3 regions of the Mesorhizobium sp. Cs1299R1N3 genome follow, and region 3 is predicted to be linked to each of the others. Evidence: riboswitches for the same ligand, from Rfam matches in the RefSeq annotation. Region 3 holds a riboswitch; each other region holds the start of a gene.
The links. A riboswitch is a leader RNA that binds a small molecule or an ion and turns the genes downstream of it on or off. The one in region 3 is predicted to bind thiamine pyrophosphate.

Region 1 (10,310 bases), on a different contig from region 3:
TTCCTGCCGCTGACCTATTTCGCCGGCCGCGATGCGTGGGTGAGCGAGCACCGTGCGCGCCTCTACTATATCGGCGTCCAGATCGCCGGGTTTTCCGGCTTTCTCCTGGTGTTGGCGCTATCAGGGCTCTTGCGGCGCTCACCAGCCCCGCAAGAGCCGGTCGAGCGCGGCACGCTCGTCTATCTCCTATGGATGGGGCTTGGGCCCGCGGCGCTGGTCATGGTGGCCTCGCTGTTCACCGGCGCCGGCGAGGCCTGGGGCGCGCCGATGTACAATCTTGTCGGCATCGTAGCGTTGGCCTTTCTCGGTCACCGGCTCGGCGCCGTCGAGATGCGAAAGCTGGCGATCTGCGCCTTCATCTGCATCGTCACCATGTCGGGTGCCTATGCGGCAATCCGCTGGACGGACTGCAATTTGCGCGGGCGCATGGACGCCGTCTGCTGGCCCGCGCAGCCGATCTCGGACGAGGCCGAGGCAGTCTGGCACGCGGCGGCGCCCGGTCAGCTCGACATCGTCGGTGGCGACACCAATCTTGCCATGCTGGCGGGCCTCAATGCCTATGACCAGCCGTCGATCTTCACCGACCTCGATATGCGGTTCGCACCCTGGATCACGAGGCAGCGGTTGCGCGACCATGGCATGCTGATGATTTGGCGTGGTCGTGGCGTGCCGCCACAGTTGCGGGCATGGTTGGACAACATCCCGGTCAAGACGGTTCTTTTCAACTGGTCGCGCGCGGCGCCGCCGGTAGCGATCAGTTTTGCCGCCATTCCGCCTGGTATGCGATATCTGCCGGTCTCCGCCAGCAGCCGAACCCGGCATCCGCGCGTCTAAGGCGGGCAATGTCATGCGCCGGTTCGTTAGGGCCGCCTTCCATCGGTATGACCGAATGGCCGCTCGTCTGACTGGACGAACCAGGCGACAATGCCCATTTATGGGGATATCCAAATTTGTTGTCGCGCAATTCCTCGGGGAAAGCCGCTACACTTTTCCTGGGATTGCCTTTTGAGGAGACGTTACATGGCGACTTCGAGCGAACGTGCAGTGCTTGCCGGTGGCTGCTTCTGGGGCATGCAGGATCTGATCCGGCGCTTCCCGGGCGTCCTCGCCACCCGTGTCGGCTACAGCGGCGGCGACGTGCCGAACGCCACCTATCGCAATCATGGCACGCATGCCGAAGCCATCGAGATCACCTTCGATCCGGGGAAAATCAGCTTCCGCCAGCTTCTGGAATTCTTCTTCCAGATCCACGATCCGACGACGCGCAACCGTCAGGGCAACGATGTCGGCATGAGCTATCGCTCGGCAATCTACTACACCAGCGAGGAGCAGAAGCGTGTGGCGGAGGACACCATCGCCGATGTCGATGCCTCCGGCCTGTGGCCCGGCAAGGTTGTCACCGAGCTCGCGCCGGTCGGTGCGTTCTGGGAGGCCGAGCCCGAGCACCAGGATTATCTGGAGAAATATCCCAACGGCTACACCTGCCATTTCATCAGGCCAAGCTGGAAACTGCCGGTTCGCGAAAAGGCAGTTTCATAAGATTTTTTGGCGGCGGGCAGAAGCTCCCGCTGGTTGCCACAAGACCATATCAATAGCGGTGTTAACCACCGTCCGGCGGTTGACAGTTCGAATCGGCGCGAGGGGTGCCGCCGGCCGGTCGTGGCGGACACTGAAATCGATGCGCATGGAAATCGCGGAACCTCAGTCCGCGATTTCCATGCTTCGAAAACTATTTCCCGCAGTTGCTGTCGTTAACGGTCGGCTCGGTCGCATTGCCATTGGCATCCCTCTGCGCGCCCTGCGGGTTGTTCGGGCAATTCTGGTCCGCGTTGGAATTCATGTCACCCGGCGCGATGGTCGTGCTGTTGGTTGCGCCCGGATCGATTGTATTGGGCGAAGCAGGGGTAGTTGGGTCCACAGTGACCGACTTGCCGCTGCCGCCGGGCCGATCCGCGCCGGCTGCGCTATTGCTTTGCGCCATGGCGGATGTTGCAAGGGCAATGGTGAAGGCCGAAGCCGCGAGGATTTTCATAAGCATGGTTTGTCTCCATTTCTATGAATTCATCGCCAGAGCGGTTCACGGGCTTCGCGGAAGCAACTGACCGCTCTATCTCTTTGTTTTGACGCAATTCCGGCCAGAAACCGCTTCACACTTTTCCTGCGATTGCGTCTGGTGGGACAACCCCTCGGCATTGCGAAGGTTTCAGACAAATTTCCGAGCCGGCGGCACCCGGTTGCGTCTGCGCTGGCGCAATGCTTTTGGCGCAGCTTGCTGAAAAAACAGCTTCCCCAACCGATCGAATGGTGCTTTAACGCCGCCATCCACAGGGGTGCTCCGTACGGTCGGGGCTGAGACGGGGGCGGCAAGCCCACAGACCCTAGAAGCTGATCTGGGTAATACCAGCGGAGCGAGGCGGGCGATGTTTTCAGGTGCACAGGTTTCCCTATATCCAATGGCCGACGATTTTGTCGGCGTCATCCTGGGTGCGCTCGGCGCGCTCGATCCGTATCGCGACAAGCTCAGGATCGAGACCGACGACATCTCGACCCTGCTGGTCGGGCCCCCCGAGGTGTTGTTCCCGGCGCTGCGCGACCTTTTCGTGGCTGCGTCCGGCAGCGGCAAGCATTGCGTGCTGTCGGCCACCATTTCGCGTGGCTGTCCGGGGGAGCCGGACGATCCAATCTGCCGCTCCGACACGTTCGGCGGACCCGCCGGGCCACTCGGACCACGCAAGCAAGCGGCCATCACCGCCGTGCGCGGCGCGCCCGCCACTGGCCAGCCAGCGGCGGCGCAGTTCTCGCTCTATGTGATGGGCACGGACGACCACATGGACGAGATCTATGGCTGCATCGATTTCCTGAAGCAGTCCGGCGTCTACGATCGCTCCAAGAATTTCTGCACCAAGCTGCGCGGCGATGCCGGCGCGATCTTCTCGGCGCTCGATGAAGCGTTCTGCCGCTTCGGGCCAGGCGCCGGCCACGTGACCCTCGACGTCACGGTTTCGGCCAACAGTCCCACTGCCGTCTGAACCGCTCGCGCCGAAGCGCGCGCGCCGTCAAGGTTATCCTCTCGTGGTTTCATCGTCATGCAACCCGCGTCAACTCGCGGGCTTCTTCGCCCAGGCAGCGCCGGCCGTGATAACGATCGGTCTGGTGCTCGTGGCTTGGGAACTCTATGCAAGCCATTCCGGCGTCAAGCCGACGGTTCTGCCGGCGCCCTCGCGCGTCTTCGAACAGGCGATGCTCAATCGTGACGCGCTGCTCGACAATGCCATTCCCACCATCCGTGCCACGCTGATCGGTTTTGCCTGTTCGCTCAGCGCCGCCTTCGCGCTGTCGATGCTGGTCGACTTCTTCCAGCCTTTGCGGCGCGCGCTGTTTCCCGTGTTTATCGTCAGCCAGACTTTGCCGCTGGTCGCCATCGCGCCATTGGTGGTGCTTTGGTTCGGTTTCGGGCTGACGCCCAAGATCATGCTGGTGGCGCTGGTCACCTTCTTCCCGATGCTGGTGGCCCTCGTGCAGGGCTACGAGGCGACCGAGGTAGAGATTGGCCAGATGCTGCGCGCCATGGGAGCAAGGCGCTGGCGGGTCTTCATGCTGGCACGGTTGCCTTCGGCGCTGCCGTATTTCTTCGCGGGCCTCAGGATCTCCATCACCTACGCCGTCGTCGGCGCCATCTTCGCCGAATATGCGGGCGCGGCCAAAGGGCTGGGCATCTACATGCTCAACGCCAAGAACAATTTCCGTCCCGACCTGGTGCTCGCCGCCGTCGGCGTCAGCGCCGCGCTCACCCTCGTCCTGTTCGGGCTGACGGTGCTGCTGCAGCGTCTTGCCATGCCCTGGGAACAAGCCGCTGGCAGGCAAGCCGCCGGAAGAGGCCCGCAAGCATGAGCCGGCTCGAATTGCGGCATATGCGCAAGGCCTTTGGCGGGCTCGAAGTGCTCGCCGACATTTCATTGCGCGTGGATGCCGGCGAATTCGTCTCGATCCTTGGGCCTTCGGGTGCCGGCAAGTCGACGCTGTTCCAGCTTTTGACCGGCGCCGAGCATGGCGAGGGTGAGATGTTCTTCGACGGCGTGCCGCTCGACGATCACGGCAGGCATTTCGCCTTCATGCCGCAGCGCGACGCGCTGATGCCGTGGCGGCGCATCCTCGACAACACGACGCTCGGGCTCGAGGTGCAAGGCGTCAGCCGCAAGGCGGCGCGGACGCGGGTCGCGCCGCTGTTTGCCGAGTTCGGGCTTGCCGGATTCGAGCGGCATTTTCCAGCGCAGCTTTCGGGCGGCATGCGCCAGCGCGCGGCGCTGCTGCGCACTGTCGTGCAGGAACGCGACATGTTGCTGCTCGACGAGCCGTTCGGCGCGCTCGATGCACTGACCCGGGCGGCCATGCAGCGCTGGCTCGAACAGATGTGGCGGCATCATCGCTGGACGGCGATGCTGATCACCCATGATGTGCGCGAAGCCGTGTTCCTGTCCGACCGCATCTATGTGCTGTCCGCGCGGCCGGCCCATGTCGTGCGCGAAATCAAGGTGCCACTGCCGCGCCCGCGTGATCCGACCAGCACCGCCACACGGCAGGCCGGGGCACTCGAGGCCGAAATCCTCGATATTTTGCTCAACCTCCAGCCATCCAAAGGACATGACCATGACTGACTTGACGCGCAGGCAAGCTCTGCTGCTCACCCTTGCCGGCAGCGTACCGCTGATCACCGGATCGAGCCGCTCCTTCGCGGCAACGCGGAAGGTTACCGTCGCGCTCGACTGGACGGTCAACACCAACCACATCGGGCTGTTCGTCGCCCGCGACAAGGGCTTTTATCGCGAGGCCAGCCTCGACGTCGACATCCTGCCCTATAGCGATACCGGTGCCGGCACGCTTGTCGCCAACCGCGTCGCCGATTTCGGCATCAACGGCACCATCAGTCTGTTCACCCAGAGGACCGCTGGGGCCGACTTGGAGGGTGTCTATGCCGTCGTGCGGTCCGAGACAGGCCGGCTGGTGTTCAATGCGGCGCGCAGCGAGATCAAAAGTCCGAAGGATCTGGATGGCCTGACTTATGGCGGCTTCGGCAGTGCCTGGGAGAACGCACTGATTTCAACCATCATCCGGCATGATGGCGGCAAGGGCGATTTCGAGACGGTGACGCTCGGCACTTCCGCCTACGAGGCGCTGGCCAACGGTTCGGTCGACTTCACGCTCGAAGTGTCGACCTGGGAGGGCGTCGAAGCCGAACTCAAGGGCGTCAAGCAGCGCAGCTTCGTCTACGCCGACTATGGCGTCCCCGACGAGCACACGACGCTTATCTCTTCGAGCGAAGCCTATCTCCAGGCAAATCCCGAGCTGGCGTCGTCCTTCATCCAGGCAACGCGGCGCGGCTATCAGTTCGCGGTCGATTATCCGGAGGAAGCCGCCACGCTGCTGATCGCCGCCAACAAGGATGCCCTGAGCAATCCGGCGCTGATCCACGCCTCGCTGAAGACACTGATCGAGGGGCACTATCTGCGCGGGCAAGACGGCACCATCGGCATCATGGATCCGGCCAAGATGGAAGCGATCGGCTCCTATCTCCTTGCTGCCGGCATCCTGCACGACGCCGATGGCAAGATCGTCGCGCAACGTCCTGATTTTGCGAAATATTTCAGCAATGTGTACCTCAAATAGGCATCAATGCTGAAACCGCGAAAGGATCGTCCGATGCTGGACGTCGGGATGTCGCCAAGGTTGCGGCCCCGACAAACCTCCGGTGCGGCCCTCACCTGCGATCCGGTTTGATGCCGATCTGATCTTCTCGGTTAACGGCCCGGCAATGGTTGCATGCGAGGGTCGCCCCGAGGGATCATCGGGATGCTTGCCTTGCTCATGTCAAAAAGCGACACCCTTTCGCCTGCAGCAGATAACCGGTTTTTGTCCGCGGCGCGCAAGCGCGAGATTCTGCTCGACCTGCGCGAAGGTTTCTTTCGTGTCTGCGCCTTGGTGTGCGCGGGGCTGTTCGTCTATCGCGGCGTCTATCAGCTTATCGAGGATCCGACCCGGCTCAATGCCGCGCTGGTGGCGATTTCCGAGATACTCACCTTCACCTGGCTGCTTCTGTCGCGACGTCCGGTGACGCGTGACTGGAATCCGCTGACGGTCATCGTTTCGGTGTCAGCCAGTTTTGGCGTTGCGTTGATCACCCTCCAACCAGGCATTGCACTCGTCCCCCTTTATGTCGCCGCGCCGTTGCAGTTCATCGCACTGTTGTTCGTTATCTGGGGCAAGATCTCGCTGGGGCGCTCTTTTGCGATCCTGCCCGCCAATCGCGGTGTGATGACGGGCGGTGCCTATCGGCTGGTGCGGCATCCGATCTATGCCGGTTACCTCGCCGGCCATGTGCTCTACCTCCTGTCGGCCTTTTCCTTCCACAATCTCGCGGTCTATGCGGTAATTACCTATCTCCAGCTTTACCGCATCTTGCGCGAGGAGGCCTTGTTGTCCACCGTGGCGGAGTATCGCGCCTACATGGAACGCGTGCACTACAGGCTGTTCTATCGGCTATTCTGAGAACAAGATCGCCAAGGCACTGTTGGCGAACCCATTTTGGGCTGTTCAGGGGCGGGTCGCCTCAACATCGCCCAGTGAATCAAAGACTCCCGGCAAAAGCCATGGTTGTCAGCAGTCCGAGCCCGCCGTTGAGGCGGGTTTTTCTGCGTTTCGGGGCCGAATGTTCCGCAGCCGCAATGGTCCGGCGGAACGCCAGCCCCCCGAAAACGTTCTTACCTTGCAACATCCGAAATGGCGCGATGTTGAAACAGCGCGAAAGCGCCCATTCAGGAGCAGGGAAGGCCATGGGTCTAGGAACGATACTGATCATTATTCTAATCCTCGCGCTGCTCGGCGGCTTCAGCGGTCTCGGCGGTGGCCCGTTCTACGGAACCGGTTATTATGGTGGTGGCGGTCTCGGACTTGTGTTGCTCATCGTCATCATCCTTGTGGTTCTTGGACGCATTTAGCAGTTCGATCACGGCGGCAATCGCAATAGCGTGACCACGCTCACGTCGCCGGGCACCGGATTGTGATGCAAGCAAGCCGGCTTGTGATCCGGCATTCCGCGGGACTCGCGTATGGTGATTGCGGTCCACACCCCCCGTGGAAACAAGAGGAGAAGGTCCCACCCTTTCATCCTCCTCCAAGGCTCGCCCCGGCGTCCCCGGAGCGGGCTTTCCTTTTTCATCAAGGCGATTGCCTCGAAGTGCTGGCTCGCCGCAGGGTGATGCTGGGCCACTTGCGGTGAAGCGTCCGCCCGCGCCGATCGCTGACAGAGTTCACATAGCTGTGCGTGCTCTCGACGAGCCGCTCGGCGCGCTCGACAAGGCGTTGCGCTTCCATGCAGTCGGCTGTCATCGCCGGTTTCACAGATGTTCCACGTTGCAAAAAGTGTAGTAAGGCTGAAGCTGCCAATCTCCCCCTGGGGGAGATGCCCGGCGGGGCAGAGGGGGGCGCTGTCCCGCCATAAGGGTAGAGTCCGGAGCACACCGATGACTTTGGAACTGAGTGCGCTGGACAAATCCATGCTCGGCAGTGAGCAAGGCCCTTCCGTCGCCGCCGCCATGAAGATCCTCATCGCCTTTTCCAAAGCCATCGGCGCCGGCAGCCTGCTCGACATCACCGGTGCCCATATCGATGGCTGCCTCTACCACGGCAAGGCAGGACTCGATTTCGTCGAACGGCTGGTCGAGGGCGGCGGCCGTGTGCGTGTCCCGGCGACGCTGAATGTCGGCTCGTTCGACCTTATCCATCCCGGCATGGTGAAGATGACCGTCGCGGAAGAAGTGCCGGCGCGGCGGTTGATGAAGGCGCATCTGGAGCTTGGCTGCCAGGCGACCTTCACCTGCGCACCTTATCAGACCCGCTTCCGGCCTGAATTCGGCCAGCAGATCGCCTGGGGGGAATCCAACGCCATTGTCTTCGCCAATTCGGTGATCGGCGCGCGCACCAATCGCTATGGCGATTTCATCGATCTGTGCTGCGCCATGACCGGGCGCGCACCGGCCTGGGGCCTGCATCTGAGCGAAAACCGGCGCGGCCGTATCCTATTCGAACTCGACATCGCCGGTTCAGAGCCGAGCGACAGTCTGTTTGTCGGCGTCGGACTGATTATCGGGCAAGCCTGTGGCGACCGCGTTCCGGTGATCGCGGGCTTGCCGAAACCGCGTGACGAGGATCATCTGAAAGCGCTTGGTGCCGCGGCGGCAACGACAGGCGCGGTGGCGCTGTTCCATGCCGTCGGCATCACACCGGAGGCCGGAACCGTCGACGAGGCCTTTCAAGGCACGGTGCCCGAGGAGATTGTCCGCATCAACCGTGCCGACATCGACCATGCGTTGTCCAGGCTGTCGATGGTGCCCGATGGCGCGCCGCTCCGTGCCGTGTCGCTGGGCACGCCGCATTTCTCGCATGACGAATGGATGCGCTTGCTGCCGCTGCTGCGTGCGGTCGCGCCTGACAGGGGCATTCCGATCTATGTCAACACGGGCCGCGCGACGCTGAGCCGGCTGCGGGAGGAAGGGTCGCTCGACGGCATGGAGGCGTTCGGCCTGATCCCGGTCGCCGACACCTGCACCTACGTCACCTCGATCCTCGAGCGGCTCGACGGCGTGGTGATGACCAATTCCGGCAAATGGGCGCATTACGCACCGGGCAATATCGGTGTGACCGTCGCCTTCGCCGATATGAATGACTGCATCCAGTCCGCCGCGGCCGGCCTTGTCGTGCGGGGTGCGTCATGACGCAGCCGATTGAAGTGAAGGTCGTTGAAAGAGCCGGGACATTCCAGCTGACCGGCGCCGCCGAGGGGGAGGCTTTGGTGTTTTCGCAGCCGCTCAGCTTCTGGGGCGGCATCGATGCCGAGACCGGCAATATCATAGATCGTTCGCATCCGGGCCTTGGCCAGAATGTCGCTGGCAGGGTCCTCATCATGCCAAGCGGTCGGGGATCGTCATCCTCATCCTCGGTCTTGGCCGAGGCGATCCGCAGAGGCACGGCGCCCGCGGGTATTTTGTTGGAGCGGCCGGACCCGATCCTGGCCGTCGGCGCCATCGTCGCCGAGTTCCTCTACGGGATCAGCATGCCGCTGGTGGTCTGCGACATAGCCGGTATCGGTTCCGGCGAACGCATTGCGGTTGGTGTTCGCGAGGACGGTGGGGCGAGCGTGCGCAAGATCTGAGACTTGCCTCAAATCTCCGGGATGTTCTCCTTGAAGATTACCTGCAGCCTCGGCTGGTGCAATTCATAGGGCAGCCCCCGGACGGCATGGGTCAGGATGTTGAGCGCCTCGCGGGCCTCGACGCGCGGATTCTGGTCGATGACCGCGTCAAGCGTGCCGTCGAGCAGCAGTTCCTTGGTGCCGTCGGTCGCCTCGTGGCCGAGGAAAACCATGGATTGCGCACGACCGCGCTCCTTGAGCGCGCGCGCGATGCCGGTGTTGCCGGCGCCGACATTGTAGATCGCGGCAAGGTCGGGGTGCCGTTCCAGAAGGGCCGATGCCTCCGAATAGGCCTTTTCGCGGTCGTCGAGCATTTCGCGCATCTCGACGATCTGAAGATTGGGCGATTCTTCGGTCAATATGTGCCGGAAGCCCATCTCGCGTTCCTCGTGGCCGCGATAGGACAGCGAGCCGGCGAACAGCGCCACCTTGCCGGGGCGCCCAGAACCCATGAAACGGTTCAGCAGATAGCCGGCCAGCCGCCCGGCGGCGCGATTGTCGATGCCGATATAGGCGACCCTCGGCACATGCAGGATGTCTGAGGCGATGGTCACCACCTTGACGTCGTTGGCCGACAGCGAGCGGATTGCCTCGCGCACCGTTGGATGGTCGAGTGCGATGACGCCGACGCCTTGCGTCTGGCCGCGCAGATCCTGCAGCAGGCGGGCGAGCCGGTCGGGATTGAAGCCCTCTATGGTGGCGACATGGACGTCGAGATCGGGGCGCGCCAGGGCCTGCGCCTCGATGTGGCGGTGCAGCATCTTGATGAAGGAATTGGTGCCCGCCGGCAGCGCGAAGTCGAGCCGGATGATCTCGCCGGGCATGGGTCGCAGCGACGCTCCGTTTGGGTTCTCGGCGATGTAGCCGAGGCGCTGCGCCATTTCGAGCACGACCTCGCGCGTGCGAGCCCGCACGCCGGGCCGGTTGTTGAGCACGCGGTCAACGGTGGCGGCGGAGACGCCGGCTTCCCGGGCTATGTCAGTCAGGGTGGAACGCACCGTCTTTCATCTCCTCAATGCATCAAGATCAAGCAATGCCGGCTGCAAGCCCGATGACGTCAGCCGCC
Region 2 (10,310 bases), on a different contig from region 3:
ATAGCGCACTGTCGCGGAAGGCTGGCGGAACACCTCGCCGTGCTGCGGTTCGATCAGGCCGGCGGCGATCTTGAGCAGCGTCGACTTGCCGGACCCGTTGCGGCCGACCAGCGCGATCTTGTCGCCGCCCGACGCGGTCAAGGCGGCGCCGTCGAGCAGCGGCGTGCCGCCAAAAGTCAGCTTTATCCCGTCGAGATTGAGAAGAGGCGGGGCCATGTCAGCTTTCGGGCAATGGATGGGGATGGGCGAGCAGCAGCGCTCGGCCATGGCGAAGCGCGATGTCGAGGCGGCCCTTGACCTCGTTGGAAATGGTCAACGACGAACCGAAAGCCACCTCGACCTTGTCGAGCGGCCATTTGGCGCCGGTGACGGTCAGGCCGGAGAGTTCGGAGAAGCCAAGGATCGAAAACAGCGTGCCGTCGGCATAATCGAAGCTGGCCCTGCCGAGCAGCAAGGGGACACCTTCCTGGGCACCGCTGGTCAGAAGCACATCCGTTCCGGCCTCGGCCAGCCGCAGGCCAAGCGCCAGGTGCAGGAAGGCGTGGTCGGCGCGCTTGCCGCCGAAGGCGCCCGCCAGCACAAGGCGCGTCGCCCCGCGTTCAAGGGCTGCCGCGATCGCCAGTTCGCCGTCGGTCTTGTCCTTTTCCGCCGGGAAGGTCTGCCTGGGCACGGCGGCGAGATCTTCCGGCAGATCGGCTGGTACGGAATCGAAATCACCGACCCACAGTTCCGGCACAAGGGCCAGCATCCGCGCATGGCCGATGCCGGCGTCGGCGGCGATGACGCGCGAGCCTTCGACCTGGCGGTCGAGCCGGGGCGTGCGGATGAGGTCGCCGCCAAGCAAGATGGTGAATGTGCTCATATCCCGTCGCCCTTACCAGCCCGGCACGGGAAACGGAAGGCGGCAAACTCCCACTTGCGTGTCCCATCGGCCGGGCTTATGTGTCGAAACGCTCTAACGGGGTGCCGGACGCGACTTTCGCGGGCCGGCTGAGAGGCAGTCTCGCCAACCCGCTGAACCTGATCCGGTTTGTACCGGCGGAGGGATTAGACGTTTCGGACAATCCGACGCCTCAATTCCTTTCAACGCAAACGAAGGAGGCGCCGATGCGCACGCTTTTATATTCCCTCATCGCGGCCACGGTAGTGACCCTGTCCGGGCCGGCTTTGGCCAAGGACAAGCTCACCGTCTACACCTATGAGAGCTTCACCGCCGACTGGGGTCCAGGCCCGGTGGTGAAGAAGGAATTCGAAGCCGAATGTGGCTGCGATGTCGAGTTCGTCTCGGTCGCCGATGGCGTGGCGCTGCTCAACCGCGTCAAGCTGGAAGGCGCTTCGACCAAGGCCGATATCGTGCTCGGCCTCGACACCAATCTCACCGCCGATGCCAAGGCGTCGGGCCTGTTCGCGCCGCACGGCGCGGTGAGCGATGTCAATGTGCCGGGCGGCTGGAGCGACGATACTTTCGTCCCCTTCGACTATGGCTATTTCGCTGTCGTCTACGATACCGAAAAACTGAAGACGCCGCCGAAAAGCCTGAAGGACCTGGTCGAGGGCAGTGCCAATGACAAGATCGTCATTCAGGATCCGCGCACGTCGACGCCCGGTCTCGGCCTGCTGTTGTGGGTGAAGTCGGTCTATGGCGACAAGGCGCCGGAAGCCTGGGCCAAGCTCAAGGCCAAGGTGCTGACCGTGACGCCGGGCTGGAGCGAGGCCTATGGCCTGTTCACCAAGGGCGAGGCGCCGATGGTGCTGTCCTACACCACCTCGCCGGCCTACCACATGGTCGCCGAGAACACCGAGCGCTACCAGGCGGCATCCTTCGAAGAGGGCGAGTACCTGCAGATCGAAGTCGCCGGCATCACCACGACAGGCGCCAAGAACCCGCTGGCGGCCAAGTTCATGGCTTTCATGACCGGGCCGAAATTCCAGGACGCCATCCCGGAGACCAACTGGATGTTCCCGGCCGGCAAGACCGACAAGCCGCTCAACCCTGCCTTCGACAAACTGGTCAAGCCGACCAAGACCTTGCTGTTCAGCCCCGAGGAAGTCGCGGCCAACCGCAAGGCCTGGGTGGACGAATGGCTGGCGGTGATGAGCAAGTAGGTTTCGTGGGCTAGTCTCGTGAGATGGCCGCCAAGGAACACAAGGTTTCCCAAGTCGATCGTTGGTTCTCAGTGCAAACCCGCTCTGACCCCCGCATCACAGCCGGCATTGTCGCGCTTGCGGCAACCACGCTGCTGATCGGCGGCGCTTTTGCCGGCCTGCTTCTCGAAGGCGCCCACGATTTTTCCGGCGCCTGGGCCGCCTTCGATCCTTACCTCTTCCGCGTCGTGCGCTTCACGCTCTGGCAGGCGGCCCTGTCGACGCTGCTCTCGGTCGGGCCTGCCCTGTTCGTGGCGCGGGCGCTGTCGCGGCATCCACGTTTCCCCGGCCGCGCCTTCATCCTGCAACTCTTCGCCGTGCCGCTGGCGCTGCCGGCGATCGTCGCGGCGCTCGGCATCCTGGCGCTCTACGGCCGAGCCGGCTATTTCGCCGGCCTGTCCAACTGGGTTGGCGGCCAGGGTTGGCCGGGCATCTACGGCCTCTCCGGCATTCTCGTTGCCCATGTCTTCTTCAACCTGCCATTGGCTACCCGCCTGTTCCTGGAGGCGCTGCAAACCATCCCCTCAGACCAGTGGCGGCTGGCGAGCCAGCTCGGCATGGGAGCGCGTCCGGCATTCCGGCTGATCGAATGGCCGACGCTGCGGGCCGCCTTGCCTGGTGTCGCCGGACTTGTCTTCATGCTCTGCATCACATCCTTCACCATCGTGCTGACGCTCGGCGGCGGACCGGCCGCGACGACGCTGGAGGTCGGCATCTATCAGGCATTGCGCTTCGATTTCGATCCCGCGCGGGCTGTCGCGCTGACATTGCTGCAGATCGCGCTGACCTTTGTCGTGGTGCTGGCGTTGACCCGGCTTGGCGCCAATGTCGTCGGCGACACCAACCTGCCGGTCGCGCCGCGCCGCTATCTCTCGGTCAACAGGACTGAGGCCGTGCTGAATGCCCTGCTCATCGGGCTGGCGCTGCTGTTCGTGGTGGGACCCATGGCGGCGACCGTGGCGGCCGGATTGGGCGCCGATCTCGGCCGGCTGGCCGGTGAGGCCACTGTCCGGCAAGCGACACTGACCAGTGCCGTGCTCGCATTCCTGTCGGCGTTGCTTTCGGTGATGCTGTCGCTGGCTCTCACAATGGCGCGGAGGGCGCTGGCATTGAACCGCCGCTCCGGCTCAAGGACACTGCTCGAACATGCCACCGATACCGGCGCCGGGTTTGTGCTGGTCGTGCCGCCGATCGTCATCGGCGCCGGCTGGTTCCTTCTGTTGCGCCATCTCGGCGATGTCTTTGCTGTCGCCCCGCTCATGGTCGTCACCGTCAACGCCGTCATGGCAATGCCTTTCGCGCTGCGCGCCGTCCGTCCCGCCTATGATGCGGCAAGCGAGCGTCACGAGCGGCTCTGCGCACAGCTCGGCATTTCCGGCTGGTCAAGACTGTGGCTGGTCGACTGGCCGTCGCTTCGGCGGCCGCTCGCCACCGCCTTTGCCTTCGCCATGGCGCTGTCGCTTGGCGATCTCGGCGTGATCGCCCTGTTCGGCAGTGATTCCGTGCAGACCTTGCCCTACCTTCTCCTGGCGCGCATGGGCAGCTACCGCACGCAGGACGCCGCCGGCCTGGCGTTGTTGCTGGGCCTTGTCTGTCTGGCGCTGGTGCTGGCAGCGGACCGGCTGGGAAAGGGGATGGCCCGCGATGTCTGACGGGGCGGCTGACGGCAAAGGGGTTGCGGTGCGGCTGGACAGGGTCTCGTTCAGTTATGGCGAGGCGTTGTTCGCCTTCGATGTCGGATTCACCGCGACGCGGATCACCGCCATCATGGGGCCGAGCGGTTCGGGAAAGTCGACGCTGCTCAATCTGGTGGCCGGGTTCGAGACGCCGCGATCCGGCCGCGTACTGGTCGGCGGGGCCGAAGTCGGTGGCGACCCGCCGGCCATGCGGCCGGTGTCGATGGTGTTCCAGGAAAACAATCTTTTCGCCCATCTCTCTGTCCAGCAAAATGTCGGGCTCGGCCGTTCGCCATCGTTGCGGTTGACCGAAGCCGACCACGCCGATATCGCGGGCGCACTTGCGCGCACCGGCCTTGCCGGCAAGGAGAAGCGGCTGCCGCGCGAGCTTTCGGGCGGCGAGCGTCAGCGCGTCGCCCTGGCCCGCGTGCTGGTGCGTGACCGCCCGGTGCTGCTGCTCGACGAACCCTTCGCCTCGCTTGGGCCCGCCTTGCGCGGCGACATGCTCGACCTGGTTGCCAGCCTCCATGCCGAGCGAGGCATGACGGTGCTGTTCGTCACGCACCAGCCGCAGGATGCCCGCCGCATCGCGCAGAAGGTGGTATTCCTGGACAATGGCACCATCGCTGCCTCGGGCACATCGGACGATTTCTTTGCAGGGGCTGGGCCGGAGGCGTTCCGGCGCTATATCGGTGCCGGTGCCGGGGATGCGTTATCACGAGATATTGCCCGGAAGCGGACATAATTTACGCTCAAACCGGCTTGAGGCGATGTGGCGCTTGCTTGCCATGACTGGAGTAGTGTGGCTAGGTCCGCTCGATACCGGTCCGGCACAGGCCGTGATTTGCCTACAGCATCTGCTGCCCGCCCCGAGGGGCGCGTGACGGACGCTGTAGCAGTTTGTTTTGCGCATGCCGTGGTCATGCGCAAGGACCTGAAAGGAAGCCATTCTGGCGATCAGCGCTGACAGGCTACGAATGAATCCGCTGGTGCGGTTCCTGGCGCTGGCTGGCTTTGCGGTGGCGCTGGCAAGCTGCCAGATGTTCACGCCTCCGGAGGTCCAGGAATCCGGCTTCCAGCCATCCGACAAGCCGATCACGGTGGACAATGTCGCCGCCAACAACAAGCTTGCCGAACTCGCCAAGGCGCAGCATCCGCGCATCCTTGCAACGTATGGCGGCGAATATTCCGATCCCAAGCTCGAGCGCATGGTCGCCAAGGTGGTCGGCAATTTGACCGTGGTATCGGCCAACCCGACCCAGACCTATCGCATCACCATCCTCAATTCGCCCAACGTCAACGCCTTCGCGCTGCCGGGCGGCTACCTCTACATCACGCGCGGCCTCTTGGCGCTGGCCAATGATTCGTCCGAGCTCGCCGCCGTCATCGCGCATGAAATGGGCCACGTCACCGCCAATCACGGCCTGCAGCGCCAGCAGCTGGAGGCCGAGGAAGGCCTGGCGACCAAGGTCGTTTCCGATGTGCTCGGCGACAGCCCGACCGCCAAGGCAGCACTGATCCGCGGCAAGCTCAGGCTGGCGCAGTTCTCGCGCAATCAGGAACTGGAGGCGGACGCCATCGGCATCAAGTCGATCGGCGAAGCCGGCTACGATCCCTATGCCGCCGGCCGCTTCCTGCAGTCGATGTCGGCCTACACCGATTTCCGTTCGATCAGCGGTGCCACGGACGCCAGCCTCGACTTCCTGGCCACCCACCCCAACACGCCGCAACGCATCGATCTGGCACAGCGCCACGCCCGCCAGTTCGGCGCGCCCGGTTTCGGCACGCGCGACCGCGATTCCTTCCTCGCCGGCATAGACGGCCTGCTTTATGGCGATACGCCGGAAGAAGGCTATGTGCGCGGCGAAACCTTCCTGCATCCGGGCCTCGGCGTGTCGTTCACCGTGCCGGACGGTTTCATCATCGACAATTCAGCGGCAGCGGTTACGGCGACCGGGTCGGGCGACATAGCGATCCGCTTCGACGGTGTTTCGATCGACAAGAACCGCGCCCTGACCGATTATATCAGAAGCGGCTGGGTGGCCGGCCTTGACGACAGCACCGTCAAGCAGGAAACCATCAACGGCAATGAGGCGGCGACCGCGCACGCAGGCGCCGAAGGCTGGCAGTTCGATATCGCGGTGATCCGTGCCGGCGGCCAGGTCTACCGGTTGCTGACCGCGGCTCCCTCGGCCAGCACCTCACTGGAGACGGTGGCTCGCTCGGTCAGCGGCTCCTTCCGCATTCTCAGCCCCGCCGAAAAGGCGGCACTGAAGCCACTGCATATTCGTGTGCTCACCGTACAGCCGGGACAGACCATGGGTTCGCTCGCCGCGCAGATGGTGGGAGTCGACCGCAAGCTCGACCTGTTCCGCGTGCTCAACGCGCTGTCGCCGGGGGCCGCGGTTTCGGCCGGCGACAAGGTCAAGATCGTCACCGACAAGTAAGCGCATGTCGCGGGAATCAGGCGGCAGTCGCCATGAATTCCGGGTTCTGCTTCACCAGCGCGACCTTGAGCTTTTCCATGGCGCGGGCCTCGATCTGGCGGACGCGTTCCTTGGAGATGCCGAGCGTTTCGCCGAGAGCCTCGAGCGTGGCGCCCTCGTCGGTAAGCCGGCGTTCCTCGATGATGCGGAGTTCGCGGGCGTTGAGAGCTTGAAGCGCCTCCCTCAGCCAGAGCGAGCGGCGCGCGACGTCGATCTTGTCGCCGACAATCTCGTCGGGCAAGGGATCGTCCGAGACCAGGAAATCCATCCGCTCGGTCGCCCCCGCATCGTCGGCAAGCGGCACGTTGAGCGAGGAGTCGGGCGCCGACAGGCGTGAATCCATCAACTCCACATCAGCTTCGGAAACGCCGAGCGCAACCGACACCTCGCGGTAGAGAGTCGTGTTGGAGAGCGGTTCGGCGCCGTTCGCGAGACGGGCACGCAAGCGCCTGAGATTGAAGAACAGGGCCTTTTGCGCCGAACTGGTGCCGCCGCGCACGATCGACCAGTTGCGCAGGATGTAGTCCTGCATCGAAGCGCGAATCCACCACGTCGCGTAGGTCGAAAACCGCACCTCGCGCTCCGGCTCGAAGCGGGCGGCAGCCTCGAGCAGGCCGACATGGCCTTCCTGGATCAGGTCGCCGAGCGGCAAGCCGTAATGGCGGAATTTCGAGGCCATGGAAATGACCAGCCGCATATGGGCAACGGTGATGCTGTGCAATGCGTTCTGGTCGTTGTCCTCTTTCCAAAGCAGTGCCAGCCGATGCTCCTCGTCGCGCTCGAGGTAAGGCGCCCTCATTGCCGCGCGGACCATGACCCGACCTGCCGTGTCTTCCATCATAAGGCGCTCCTTGGCTCAGGCGTGCGAATGACAAACTGGCAGGAACCGGCTTGAAATGACGGCGTCGTGCCCTAGAACAGCCAAAACTGCCGTGCGCGGGAAAGGTTCCGCTGGCGCAGGCAGGCGAGCGATGACGTCCGGGCAATTTCGGCACGGCTGCCCGGAATCCCGATGCTGCAACGCAATTCCTTTTGGAGTATTTGATTTCTGGAATTAGCCCTCTTTGAAATTTTGTTCCTTATTTTTCCGGGCTGCATCTGTCATTTTCCAACTCTCACAACATGCCTGATATCAGGCCAAGGACGGGATCACAGAAAAATGAAATGGCTGAAGTCGCTCATCATCGCCGGAACGCTGCAGGTCCTGGCGGTCGCATCGGGGCATGCCGGCGCCAATCTCGACCAGATCAAGCAGGCCGGCGTCATCAAGGTCGGTACGGAAGGCACTTACGCTCCGTTCACCTATCATGATGCATCCGGAGCGCTCGTCGGATTCGACGTCGAAATCGCCAAGGCGATCGCCGACAAGCTCGGCGTCAAGGCGCAGTTCCTCGAGGGCAAGTGGGACGGCCTGATCGCCGGCCTCGACGTCAACCGCTATGATGCCGTCATCAACGAAGTCGGCATCACCGATGCCCGCAAGGCCAAGTATGATTTCTCCGATCCCTACATCGCCTCCAAGGCGGTGCTGATCGTGCGCGGCGACAATACCGACATCAAGACTTTCGCCGATCTCAAGGGCAAGAAGTCGGCGCAGTCGCTAACCTCCAATTTCGGCAAACTGGCCGAGTCGAATGGCGCCGAACTGGTCGGCACGGACGGCTTCGACCAGTCGATCCAGCTGCTTTTGACCGGCCGTGCCGACGCCACCATCAATGACAGCCTGTCGTTCCTCGACTTCAAGAAGCACAAGCCCGACGCCAATGTGAAGATCGCCGCCCAGGAAGAGAATGCCGATTACTCCGGCGTCATCGTGCGCAAGGGCGATCCGGAGCTGGTCGCGGCCATCAACAAGGCCCTGGCCGACATCAAGGCCGACGGCACCTACCAGAAGATCGCCGACACCTATTTCGGCCAGGACGTCTCGAAGTAATTCATAAGGCGGGGCGGGTTGTCGCCCCGCAGCCCATCCAGCGGCGAGCCGTCTTTGACGGCTCGCCGCTTTTGTCGTGATATGGCTGACGCATTCGCGCTTCGATGACGCTGCCCGTCCCTTCCGGAGGATATTTCGTGCCGCACTGGCTGCAACTGATGCTGGATTCGCTGCCCTCGCTGCTGTGGGCAGCGTTGATCTTCACCGTGCCGCTGACGCTGCTGTCCTTCGTGCTCGGCCTGACGGTGGGATTGGGCGCGGCGCTCGGCCGGCTGTTCGGGCCGAAGCCGCTGGTGGCGCTCGTGCGCTTCTATGTCTGGATCTTCCGCGGCACGCCGCTCCTGGTGCAGCTGTTCCTGATCTTCTACGGCCTGCCGTCGGTCGGCATCCTGCTCGACGCCTTTACCGCGGCGCTGATCGGCTTCACACTCAATATCGGCGCCTACACGTCGGAAATCATCCGCGCGGCGATCGGCTCGGTGCCGAAAGGCCAGTGGGAGGCCGCCTATTCGATCGGCATGACCTGGAGCCAGGCGATGCGGCGCACCATCCTGCCGCAAGCCGGCCGGGTGGCGGTGCCGCCGCTCTCCAACACCTTCATCTCGCTGGTCAAGGACACGTCGCTGGCCGCCGCCATCACCGTGCCGGAGATGTTCCAGGCGGCGCAGCGCATTGTCGCCACCACCTATGAGCCGCTCATCCTCTATGTCGAGGCGGCGATCCTCTATCTGGCGATGAGTTCGGTGCTCTCGGCCTTGCAGACTCGGCTGGAGGAGCGGCTCAACCGCTATGGCGGCTTCCTGGAGGCACGCTCATGATCGGCCTCACCAACATCGAAAAGCGTTTCGGCGACAATCTCGTGCTGAAGGGGGTGACGGTTGCCATCGCCGAAGGCAGCGTCACCGCGCTGGTCGGGCCTTCGGGCGGGGGAAAAAGCACGCTGCTGCGCTGCATCAACCTGCTGGAGATCCCAACATCGGGCACGGTGCGGATCGGCGACGAGACGCTCGAGTTCCGTCCCGGCGGGAAGGTACCGGCGGCGGACATAAGGCGTCTGCGCCTGCAGACCGGCATGGTGTTCCAGAATTTCCAGCTGTTTCCGCATCGCACCGCCATCGAAAATGTCATGGAGGGGCTGGTCACGGTGCTGAAATGGCCGGAGGCGCGCGCCCGCGAGCGGGCGCTCGCGCTGCTGGAAAAGGTCGGCATGGCGCACAAGGCGGATGCCTGGCCGGCGACGCTGTCGGGTGGCCAGCAGCAGCGCGTGGCGATCGCCCGGGCGCTGGCGCCGTCGCCGAAGGTGCTGCTGTGCGACGAACCGACTTCGGCGCTCGACCCGGAGCTGGCGCAGGAGGTGGTCGATGTGCTGAGTCAGCTCGCCAGCGAGGGAACGACCATGGTGATAGCGACGCATGATTTGCGCCTCGCTTCCAAGATCGCCCAGGAAGCGGTGTTCCTCGACGCCGGCGTCATCGTCGAGCAGGGGCCATCCGCCACGCTGTTCGGCAATCCGGAGCGCGAAAGGACCAAGCGGTTCATCGCCACGCTGAAGCAGGAGGCGGCGGAGAAGAAGGCCGGCGCATAGGCGCGGCAATCTCCGGCAATCCCAAAGAAAACCCGTCCTCGTGAACTGACCCCTACAACCACCGCCGCATCAAACTGAAACTGAAAGGGCTGGCCCCTGTGCAATACAGGACCCAGCCCTTAAATCTACCAGATCAATGAACCGTCCAACTTTACGGGGTCAGTTCACGAGGCCGGGTTTTCGTTAACTCGACGGCGAAAAGCTCAGGCAGCTTCTTCCTGCTCGGCTTCCTCATTGTCGGCCTTGGCGCCACGCTTGGGGCCTTTGTTGAGGTTAACCTCGATCAGGCGCACGGCTTCGGTTTCCGACATGCGGTTTACGGCCGCGATCTCGCGAGCCATGCGGTCGAGCGCCGCCTCGTAGAGCTGGCGTTCGGAATAGGACTGCTCCGGCTGGTTGTCGGCACGGTAGAGGTCGCGCACGACTTCCGAGATCGAGATCAGGTCGCCTGAATTGATCTTGGCATCATATTCCTGAGCACGGCG
Region 3 (10,310 bases):
ATCGGAATCGATCCCGGCCAAGGCCTTCGCCGCCATCGAGAAGGCCGACACCGAGAATCCGGCAAGCTCAAGCGTCTGGGCGGTGGCTTTCAGGAGGTCACGGTCGTCCTCGATTAGGATCACTGGTGCTGGGCTCTGGTGCGTCATGTTCGACTACGCTGCCTTCAAAAGATGAATGGTGAAGCAGGTGCCCCTCTCGCCGCTCTCTACCTCGATGCGGCCGCCATAGTCGGCGACGATATCCTTCGAGATCACCAAGCCAAGGCCGAGGCCGGTTTCCTTCGACGTGTTGAACGGCGTGAACAGCGACTTCAGGATGGTCGGCGGAATGCCGGGCCCGTTGTCCAACACGCTGAGCGCCACACCATCGGCCGTTTCATCGATCGAGACGTCCACCCTAGCGTGATCGCAGCCGTCAAGCGCTTCCAGGGCATTCTGGAAGAGATTGATTAGCACCTGTTCGAGCCGGACCCGGTTTCCCATGACCTTGAAGGAGGCAGGCGCGGGCTCGATGACAAGCGCGTCGAGCCGGCCCGCAAAACGACTTCTCAGCAGGACGACTGCACTGTCGATGACGCCGCGCAAGTCCACCGGCGCAGCGGCCGTGCGGCCCTTGCGGGCGAAGGCCTTTAGTTCATTGGTGATTGAGCCGATGCGTTCCGTCAGCGCTGCTATGGCGCCGAGGTTCTCCTCTGCCGGAGCGGTTTGCTTGCGCTCCAGGAATACGCGGGCGTTGTCGGCATAGGCCCGGATGGTGGCAACCGGCTGATTGATCTCATGCGCAACGCCGGCCGCGACCTGCCCCAGGATGGCCAGTCGATTTGCCTGGACCAGATCCTGCTGTACCACCTGGAGCTTGGCTTCCGTGCTGCGGTGGCCGATGATCTCGGACTGCAGCCGATCGCGAGCGCGGCTTAGATCCTCTGTTCGCTCGGCGACGCTGCGTTCGAGCTCAGAGCGGGCCGCCTGTTCGGTCGCGATTCTCATCTGCGCCGATTGCCGGCGCCAGAGCAGATAAGCAGCCAGGCTCAGAAGCGGAAGCACGATGCCAAGCGCCAGGAGCCGCATGCCGCGGTGCGGCCGCTAGCGGTGCTTCCGCAGGTAGGAGATAGTCGAGTCGCCAGCTTGTCGTGGGGACCTGGGTCGAGAGGCGCAGATATTCCGCGTCGTTGCCGCCTGGCACCATGGCGTGGACAATCGATACATCCTGGCTCAAGACCTCGGGGCGTGTGATCGGTAACGGCTTCAGAGGCGCATGGCCGACCTGCTGGCTGTCGCTGACCGCGACAAGGTCAGGCCTGGCAAGAGCTGTTGTCGTCCTGAAACGCCAGGATGGAATACTGGTGACCAGCACGATACCATGTTCGTCGCTGACATAGGTCGGCCGATTCGCCTCGCGCCAGTTCGCTTCGATCTGATCGAACTCCATCTTGACGACGACGACCCCGAGCGGTGCTGTGGCATTGCCGACACGTCGCGAAATGTAAAGGCCCGCACGCTTGCTGACATTGCCGAGCGCGAAATATTCGGCTGTTCCGGTCTGCATCGCCCTAGAGAAGTAGGCGCGAAAGCCGTAGTCGCTGCCGACAAAGCTGTTCGGGTCGCGCCAGTTGCTGGATGCGACCGCCACACGATTGGCGCCGGTGACGTAGAGCACCGACGCCTTGGTGCCGGAGACCAGCCCCTCGAGCTTGCGGTTCAGCACATTGATCGCGACGGGATCGCGCCGTGCCAGAGCATCGTGCACCTGCTGGTCCTGCGATAGCAACAGCGGCAGCGCGCGTGGATTTTCCAGAACAGCGCTCAGTAGCGCCACTTTCAGGTTGACATCTGTGCGCCCCTGCGCCGCCAGCGCCTTGAGTTCGATGCCCCGCGCGTAGAGACCGGCGCTATAGAGCGCCGCCGCAATGATCGCGAGCCCTACTGCCGCGAAAGCGAACCAGGCTCGGCCCGCACGCCTGCCGAGTTGCTCTTGCGTCGAAGATTGGTCGGCGCGGCGCTGTAGCATCGCCCATTTGTGCATAACTTCGCACAACGGGCAATCCGATTTGTGCGGCCGGCCGCACTGTTTGCCCGCCGGCAAGCATCGGGAATTGAAGATCATTCCGCGAGATCAGAGACTTACCGATAACAGGCTGCGTCTGGCACGCCAGTTGCGAAGTCCGATTCAGCAGCCGCGAGGCTGTTGAGCTCAAGGTCCCGGGAGGTCGGGCTTCCCGATCGGGACGCAACGGAGGATATCATGCAGACAGCAATCGCTGCCGCCGAGCCGCGCGGCAAGGTTCCCCTATATCGGCATCTCTACGTACAGGTTCTGGTGGCGATCGCCGCCGGCATTGTTCTCGGCCATTTCTATCCCGAGACCGGTGCCGCGATGAAGCCGTTCGGCGACGCCTTCATCAAGCTGGTGAAGATGATCATAGCGCCGGTGATCTTCCTGACGGTGGCGACCGGCATTGCCGGCGTTTCCGACCTGCAGAAAGTCGGCCGCGTCGCAGGCAAAGCGATGATCTATTTCTTGGTGTTCTCGACCCTGGCGCTGGTTGTCGGCCTCATCGTCTCCAATGTTGTCCGGCCCGGCGCCGGCATGCATATCAACCCGGCCACGCTTGACGCGTCGAAGGTGATAACCTTTACCGAAAAGGCGCATGACACCAGCATCGTCGGCTTCCTGATGAACATCATCCCCGACACGATCACTGGCGCCTTTGTCCAAGGCGACGTATTGCAGGTGCTGTTCTTTTCGGTGCTGTTCGGCATCGCGATGGGGCTCGTCGGCGACCGCGGCCGTCCGGTCCTCGATTTCCTGCAAGCGCTGACCGCGCCAATCTTCCGCCTTGTCGGCATATTGATGAAGGCCGCGCCGGTCGGCGCCTTCGGTGCCATGGCCTTCACCATCGGCAAGTACGGCATCGGCTCGATGGCCAATCTCGCCATGCTGATCGGCACCTTCTACGCGACCTCACTGCTGTTCGTACTGCTGGTGCTTGGCACGGTCGCCCGCTACAATGGCTTCTCGATCCTGGCGCTGATCCGCTACATCAAGGAAGAGTTGCTGCTGGTTCTCGGCACCTCTTCGTCGGAGGCGGCGCTGCCCGGCCTCATGGTCAAGATGGAGCGTGCCGGCTGCAAGCGCTCGGTGGTCGGCCTGGTCATTCCGACCGGCTATTCCTTCAACCTGGACGGCACAAACATCTACATGACGCTGGCGGCCTTGTTCATCGCGCAGGCGACCGACACGCCGCTCACTCTCGGCGACCAGATCCTTTTGCTACTCGTCGCCATGCTGAGCTCCAAGGGTGCCGCTGGCATCACTGGCGCTGGCTTCATCACCCTGGCGGCGACGCTGTCGGTCGTACCCTCCGTACCGGTTGCCGGCATGGCGCTGATCCTCGGCGTCGACCGCTTCATGTCAGAGTGCAGGGCGCTCACCAATCTCGTCGGCAATGCGGTCGCGACGATCGTCGTGGCGCGCTGGGAAAAGGAACTCGATGTGACGAAGCTCGCCGCGGCCATGGCCGGTCAATTGCCAGACGAGGCAGACCTGTCGCTGCCGCAAGTGCAGGATATCTCTATCTCGCCGGACGATCGACCACGGTTCTGGGGCAACGATATGTACGAGGGCAAACCTCACTGAGATCGTTCAGCTCGGGCCGATATGCCGGCCGGACTTGTCGGGTACTCGCGCCATTCCAAAGCCGGGCGTCGAAACAACTGGCCGTCAGCCCTCGGCTTACCTTTGCACCTCATGGTCCGAAGGGGAGGTGTGACGTCGAGGAATGATGCTCAATGTGCGCAATCAGCGAAGTGTACAATCTCCTGGGGCCGGCGCATGGAGGCAAGCACAATCTCCTCCATGCGAGCTCGGGTGATTATAGAGTCACCCGGCAGAATTCTCCTTAAGTCTGTTGAGGACGAATCGCTTGCCTTCGACCACGCTGTCGTGAAGCGATCTCGCATTGGCCAGATGCGCGGCGATCGCGCTGGCCAGCATGCATCCCGTCCCGCGCATCGATCCGGCAACACGCGGTGCCTCGAAGCGAATGGGTTCTTGGTTGGAGCTCAGCAAAATATCTGTTGATCGCGGTCCCGTCGCGTGGCCACCCTTGAGCAACAACGCCTGCGGCCCGGCTGCAAGCAATCTTTTTCCCTGCTGGAGCGCGTCATCCTCGTCTGCTGCCAGTTCCGATCCGACAAGGGCCGCCAGCTCGATGAGATTTGGCGTGACGAGCCGGCAGAGCGGCATGAGATCCCGCTTCATGGCGCCGATCGCTTTCGCTTCCAGCAGTGGCCTGCCCGAAGAGGAAGCCAGTACAGGGTCGAGTACAGCCGGTATCCATGGATATTCGCTGAGCACGGCGGCGACCGCGACAATGACCCGCCCGGTTGAGAGCATGCCGATCTTGATGGCCGACACCTTGTTGGCCCGCAATGCTGCGCGCATCTGGTCGGCGACCAGCCCGGGTTGCAGGTGATGGATTGCGATGACGGCATCGTGGGTCTGCACCGTCACTGCGGTGACGGCAAGGCAGGTGCGCACGCCGACGGCAGAGATCGTCTCAATATCGCGTGCAACGCCGCCACCCCCGCTGGAGTCCGATCCCCCCACGACAAGCACGTGCGGCTCTTGCCTTAGCGCCATCGGTTTGTCTTCTCGATCCATTGTTGCGTGCGCGCTTCGGGATCGGCATTCAGCGTAATGTCGGTGACCACTGCCGCGCAGTCTGCGCCAGCCTCGAAGACACTGTCGAGCCGGTCAGGGTTGAGGCCGCCAATGGCAACCAACGGAATCGGTGCAACTTGTCGCTTCCACGCGCTGATCCGTTCGAGCCCTTGCGGCGCCCATTTCATCTTCTTGAGGCTGGTCGGATAAATGGGTCCCAGCGCCACATAGTCCGGCTCGGCCGCCAGCGCCGTTTCCAGTTCAGTGTGATCGTGGGTCGAAAGCCCGAGCTTCAATCCAGCGTATTTGATCGCTAGCAGATCGGCCGCAGCTAAATCCTCTTGGCCGAGATGGACGAAGTCGCAGCCTTCCTCGATGGCCAGCCGCCAATAGTCGTTGATGATCAGTTGGCAACCATGGATCGTGCAGGCGTCGTTCGCGCGGCGGATTTCCGTCCGCAGCGTGGCCTCATCCCTGTCCTTGATGCGCAACTGCACCAGCTTGACGCCAAGCGGCACCAGCCGTTCGATCCAGGCAGCGCTGTCGACGATCAGGTAGAAGGGATCGAGCTTCATGAAAAGACCCCCCGGCCGAATGTCGGCGTCGATGGCACGGCAACATCGCGCGGTTCGAGCATTCCCGATTTGAAAGCCTCATATCCGGCATCGACCGCCTTGCCGAACGCACCCGCCATGCCGACCGGATCGGCCGCCTTAGCGACCGCCGTGTTCAGGAGCACGGCGTCAAAGCCGAGCTCCATCACGGTTGCCGCGTGCGACGGTCGTCCGAGCCCTGCATCCACAATCAGCGGGACGCCGGGGAAATGTCCGCGCATCGAGCGCAGCGCCGGGATGTTGACCGGGCCGAGGGCGGAACCGATCGGCGCGCACCACGGCATCAGAACCTTGCAGCCCGCGTGCAGCAGCCGTTCGGCAACGACGAGGTCGTCGGTGGTGTAAGGGAAAACCGCAAAATCATCTTCGCACAGGATACGAGCGGCTTCGACCAGGCCGAACACGTCTGGCTGCAACGTATCATGGTTGCCGATCACTTCGAGCTTGATCCAACTCGTCCCGAACACTTCGCGCGCCATGTTCGCAGTCATGACCGCTTCCTTGATGGAGTGGCAGCCAGCAGTGTTGGGCAGGATTTTCGTGCCGAGCGATCGAACCAGCGACCAGAATTTTTCGCCGGCCCTGCCGCCCGCCATCTCACGCCGCAAGGAGACGGTCACCACGGAGGTGCCCGACGCCTTGACCGCATCAGCAAGGATGGCCGGCGAAGGATATTGCGCCGTGCCGAGAAGCAGCCGGGAGGGAAGTGGCGTCCCGAAAAGCTCGAACATGCTAGCCTCCCTGCATCGGCGAGAGGATCTCGATCCGGTCGCCGTCGCTCAACTGGAATTCCGCCCGCCTGGCCTTGTGGACAAGGTTGCTGTTGACGGCTGTCGCCAGCCAATCGCCTTCATAATCGAGGTCGGCAAGCAGTGCCGCCAGTGTCGTGGCGTCAATCTCAAGCACTTCGCCGTTGACGGTCAGTTTCATGAGCAAGCTCCACGGGTTTGTCTTTGCTGAAGAGAAAGTCTGCCGCCTGGCGCGCCATGGCCGGGGCCAGAAGAAAGCCATGACGATAGAGGCCGTTGATCCTAACGGTGTCTCCGCTCGCTTCGACTAGCGGCAGATTGTTGGGAAAAGCTGGACGAACCCCGGCGCCTGTCTCAATGATGCAGGCTTCGCCAAAAGCCGGGTGGAGCGCGCAGGCCGCGCTCAGAAGTTCCATCATCGAACGGACCGTGACCGGACCGCTGTCATCGCTCTCGATCATCGTGGCGCCGGCCATGAATCGGTGATCGGGGCGCGGCACCACATAGAGCGGAAAGCGCGGATGCAGCAGCCGGACCGGGCGCGACAGCGAGATATCGGGTGTGTGCAGGATCAGCATTTCGCCGCGAACGCCGCGCAGCCTCTCATCGCCCGCCGCCATTCCCACGCAGTCGATCTCACGGTCGAATCCGGAAAGCTGCCGGGCGTCCGTGGCAAAGCGGAAGTCGACGCCCATCGCGACGAGCTTTTCGTGAAGCGCTGCCATTGCAGTGCGCGGCTCGAGATGCGCCTCGCCGGCGAAGAACAGGGCGCGGCGAAAACGGCCGGCGAGGTCGGGCTCCAGCCGCGCGATTTCCTCCTCATCGATCCAGCGATGGCTCGAGGTGCGGCTTGCGAAGCGGTCAAGCTCGCCCGCATCCCGCGGCGTTGCAACAACCAGCGTTCCGGCCCGCGTCACCTGACCTGGCAGCACGGCATCCCACCATTCGGCGGCGCCGCGTCCGAGGTCCAGCACAGGCTGCTCCGCGCTTTCGCGCTCGCACCAGGGCGCCAGCATGCCGCCGGCAAACCACGATGCGCTGCCGCCGAGACCACACCCGATTTCAGCGACGGTGACCTCCGCGCCGCGAGTGGTGAGCTCGAAGGCCGCGGTGAGGCCGGCGACGCCGGCCCCCTTGACCAGCACCCTCATGATGGCTCCGGCGCCTCGGGCGTGGTGCCACTCACCGGCATATAAAGATCGCCGCCCGCGCGGTATTTTTCCGCCATCGCCGCCATCGCCGCCATCCCCTCCATCCCCTCCTTCTGCGCTTCGGCGCGGATGTCGTGGGAGATGCGCATCGAGCAGAATTTCGGCCCGCACATCGAGCAGAAATGCGCGACCTTGTGCGCCTCCTTGGGCAAGGTCTCGTCGTGAAAGGAACGGGCGGTTTCCGGATCGAGCGACAGGTTGAACTGGTCCTCCCAGCGGAACTCGAAACGGGCGCGAGAAAGGGCATCATCCCTGGTTTTCGCCGCCGGGTGGCCTTTCGCCAGGTCGGCCGCGTGCGCGGCAATTTTGTAGGTGATGACGCCGGTTTTGACGTCGTTGCGGTCCGGCAGACCGAGATGCTCCTTCGGCGTCACATAACAGAGCATGGCGGTGCCGAACCAGCCGATCATGGCCGCACCGATGCCTGAGGTGATGTGGTCGTAACCCGGGGCGATGTCCGTCGTCAGCGGCCCGAGGGTATAAAAAGGTGCTTCGCCGCAGATTGCGAGTTGCTTGTCCATGTTCTCCTTAATCTTGTGCATGGGAACGTGGCCCGGGCCCTCGATCATCACCTGGCAGTCCTTGGCCCAGGCGATCTTCGTCAGTTCGCCAAGCGTCTCCAGTTCGGCGAATTGCGCGGCATCATTGGCGTCGGCGATCGAGCCCGGACGAAGTCCGTCGCCGAGCGAGAATGAGACGTCATAGGCTCTGGCGATGTCGCAGATCTCCTCGAAATGCTCATAGAGGAAGCTTTCCCGGTGATGGTGCAGGCACCATTTCGCCATGATCGAACCGCCCCGGCTGACGATGCCGGTAACCCGCTCGACCGTGAGTGGAATGTAATGCAGCCGAACGCCGGCGTGGATGGTGAAATAGTCGACGCCCTGCTCGGCCTGCTCGATCAGCGTGTCGCGATAGACCTCCCAGTTCAGGTCCTCGGCGATGCCGCCCACCTTCTCCAGCGCCTGGTAGAGCGGCACGGTGCCGATCGGCACCGGCGAGTTGCGAACGATCCATTCGCGAATGTTGTGGATGTTGCGACCGGTCGACAGATCCATGACCGTATCGGCGCCCCAGCGGGTCGCCCAGACCATCTTTTCGACCTCCTCAGTCATTGAGGAGGTGACAGCAGAGTTGCCGATATTGGCGTTGATCTTGACCAGGAAATTGCGGCCGATGATCATCGGCTCGCTTTCGGGATGGTTGATGTTGGCGGGAATGATTGCCCGGCCCCGCGCTACCTCGTCACGCACGAATTCCGGCGTGACAAAATCGGGGATCGCCGCACCGAAGGCCTCGCCGTCCCGCTGCAGCTTGCCGCGCAGGCTTTCGCGTCCAAGGTTCTCGCGAATGGCGACGAATTCCATTTCGGGCGTGATGATGCCGGCGCGGGCATAGGCAAGCTGGGTCACCGCCTTGTCTGCGTTGGCCCTGAGCGGCCGATTGCGAATGGGAAATTCCGGCGTCAGGCGCGCGCCAGTCGCAAATCCGTTGTCTTCCGGCGTGATGTCGCGGCCATCGTAGAATTCGACATCGCCACGAGCCGTAATCCATTCGTGCCGAAGCCGGGCGAGGCCTTTCTCTATACTCGTTTCGACCGTTTGATCAGTGTAGGGGCCGGATGGATCATAGACCGTCACAGGCGGTTCGCCGGCGGTCGGGTGGACGGAGATTTCGCGCATCGGCACCCTGATCTGCGGGTGGAGGGTGCCTTGCTTGTGTATCTTGCGTGAGGCGGGCAGGGGTCCCGTCGAAACTGCGGGGGTCAAGGCATTCATTTGAGGCTCCTTTGCTCATTTGCAATGGAGACCCAGTTCTGTGCCGGAAGGATGAAAAGACGCTTTGGTCGACCTGTTCGAAACAGGTCTTCGGGGATGAACTCCCGCAAAGCGCTTGCACCGTCCCTACGCCAGTATGAACTGGATCAGGTTCAACGGGTCACTGCGCCGCGAAAGCCAGCAGTATCTCAGCCCCTTGCCGGGACTCCCCTGGTGAATGGGTCAATTGGACCGAGCCGGTGGCCTTTTGTCAAGCGCATTCGGTCCAGGGCGGTAGGTCGAAGCCAGAAGGACGGGTTTTATAAACAGGACGCGGACCGGCTCGGTCCGCGCTCGATTCTGTCGTCGCGGGGGGCCGGTGAAATGCTCATGGTCCATGACAAACCGACCGAAATGCTACATCTGAAACCATGAAGATATTGACTTTCATAAATTGCTCGTTGATAGTTGTAGCTCGATAATATCTCGGAACTCGTGACTTAATGAAAATATTACTTCGGTATAGCAGTTCAATAGACATCAGTTTAATGACGTAATCTTGTTTCATCCATAGTTTAAATCTTAAAAATTGCTAATTTGCTGGTTGATGGAGTAATGGGCTGGTGATATGCCAGCCGACTTCAACATGGCAGTCCCGATTGGCAATTTCCAGACGCCTCGGCCGATAGCGGCAGTGCAGCGAGCTCCTCCCTCTCCTTGTCGCACCGCCCAATCGGCCGAGGCTACCCGTCGCAAGGACGCGTGCCTCGGAAATGCACAATTGCGTTGGCCGTAGAGCACAGCACCCGTGGGAAGCATACGAATGGCTGTCGTGGATTCTGCCAACAGTTGTGACGTTGAGGAACTAGCGGGACATCCCGGCTCGTCTCAAAGTACTGAGTTGTTGATGCTTGGCGCACTCGGTGTGGTCTACGGCGATATCGGCACCAGCCCGATCTATGCGCTCCGCGAAGCGCTGCATGCCTCGTCGGGCGGCAACGTCGCTGATCGCACAGATATTCTCGGCGTCCTGTCGCTGATCATCTGGTCGCTCACGATCACAGTTACAGTAAAATACATCATGTTCGTGCTGCGCGCCGACAATCGCGGCGAGGGCGGCGTGCTGTCGCTGATGGCGCTGGCGCGCGGCAGCTTTCCGAAGCGCTCGGCGGTGATGCTCGGGATCGGCATCATCGGCGCCTCGCTGTTTTTCGGCGACGCGGTCATTACGCCGGCGATTTCGGTGCTGTCGGCGGTGGAGGGCATGGAGGTCGTCACGCCGACGTTCCAGCCTTATGTCGTGCCGCTGACACTGG

Region 1: it holds a riboswitch for thiamine pyrophosphate, as region 3 does, so the genes downstream of both, O7B34_RS26890 (YkoF family thiamine/hydroxymethylpyrimidine-binding protein) here and thiC (phosphomethylpyrimidine synthase ThiC) in region 3, are expected to answer to the same signal.
Region 2: it holds a riboswitch for thiamine pyrophosphate, as region 3 does, so the genes downstream of both, thiB (thiamine ABC transporter substrate binding subunit) here and thiC (phosphomethylpyrimidine synthase ThiC) in region 3, are expected to answer to the same signal.

What each region holds. Positions count from the first base shown of each region.
Region 1 covers NZ_JAPYKQ010000018.1:32,416-42,725, reverse strand. Annotated here, with positions in the region: gene O7B34_RS26905 (glycosyltransferase family 39 protein) at 1-834, shown strand, start outside; gene msrA (peptide-methionine (S)-S-oxide reductase MsrA) at 1,021-1,539, shown strand; gene O7B34_RS26895 (hypothetical protein) at 1,730-2,038, opposite strand; TPP riboswitch at 2,317-2,430, shown strand; gene O7B34_RS26890 (YkoF family thiamine/hydroxymethylpyrimidine-binding protein) at 2,421-3,029, shown strand; gene O7B34_RS26885 (ABC transporter permease) at 3,136-3,891, shown strand; gene O7B34_RS26880 (ABC transporter ATP-binding protein) at 3,888-4,655, shown strand; gene O7B34_RS26875 (ABC transporter substrate-binding protein) at 4,648-5,664, shown strand; gene O7B34_RS26870 (methyltransferase family protein) at 5,908-6,543, shown strand; gene O7B34_RS26865 (hypothetical protein) at 6,623-6,853, opposite strand; gene O7B34_RS26860 (DUF3309 family protein) at 6,828-6,992, shown strand; gene O7B34_RS26855 (aconitase X) at 7,518-8,768, shown strand; gene O7B34_RS26850 (aconitase X swivel domain-containing protein) at 8,765-9,205, shown strand; gene O7B34_RS26845 (LacI family DNA-binding transcriptional regulator) at 9,214-10,242, opposite strand.
Region 2 covers NZ_JAPYKQ010000007.1:2,861-13,170, forward strand. Annotated here, with positions in the region: gene O7B34_RS16845 (ABC-F family ATP-binding cassette domain-containing protein) at 1-216, opposite strand, end outside; gene O7B34_RS16850 (thiamine diphosphokinase) at 218-862, opposite strand; TPP riboswitch at 950-1,064, shown strand; gene thiB (thiamine ABC transporter substrate binding subunit) at 1,108-2,106, shown strand; gene thiP (thiamine/thiamine pyrophosphate ABC transporter permease) at 2,130-3,797, shown strand; gene thiQ (thiamine ABC transporter ATP-binding protein) at 3,790-4,566, shown strand; gene O7B34_RS16870 (M48 family metalloprotease) at 4,799-6,268, shown strand; gene O7B34_RS16875 (RNA polymerase factor sigma-32) at 6,285-7,148, opposite strand; gene O7B34_RS16880 (amino acid ABC transporter substrate-binding protein) at 7,467-8,240, shown strand; gene O7B34_RS16885 (amino acid ABC transporter permease) at 8,378-9,058, shown strand; gene O7B34_RS16890 (amino acid ABC transporter ATP-binding protein) at 9,055-9,825, shown strand; partial or broken gene O7B34_RS16895 (IS3 family transposase) at 9,879-9,965, shown strand; gene O7B34_RS16900 (CarD family transcriptional regulator) at 10,029-10,310, opposite strand, start outside.
Region 3 covers NZ_JAPYKQ010000001.1:166,030-176,339, reverse strand. Annotated here, with positions in the region: gene O7B34_RS00810 (sigma-54-dependent transcriptional regulator) at 1-147, opposite strand, end outside; partial or broken gene O7B34_RS00805 (sensor histidine kinase) at 154-2,023, opposite strand; gene O7B34_RS00800 (dicarboxylate/amino acid:cation symporter) at 2,243-3,637, shown strand; gene thiD (bifunctional hydroxymethylpyrimidine kinase/phosphomethylpyrimidine kinase) at 3,881-4,642, opposite strand; gene O7B34_RS00790 (thiamine phosphate synthase) at 4,633-5,238, opposite strand; gene O7B34_RS00785 (thiazole synthase) at 5,235-6,008, opposite strand; gene thiS (sulfur carrier protein ThiS) at 6,010-6,207, opposite strand; gene thiO (glycine oxidase ThiO) at 6,176-7,177, opposite strand; gene thiC (phosphomethylpyrimidine synthase ThiC) at 7,174-9,015, opposite strand; TPP riboswitch at 9,121-9,237, opposite strand; gene O7B34_RS00765 (potassium transporter Kup) at 9,902-10,310, shown strand, end outside.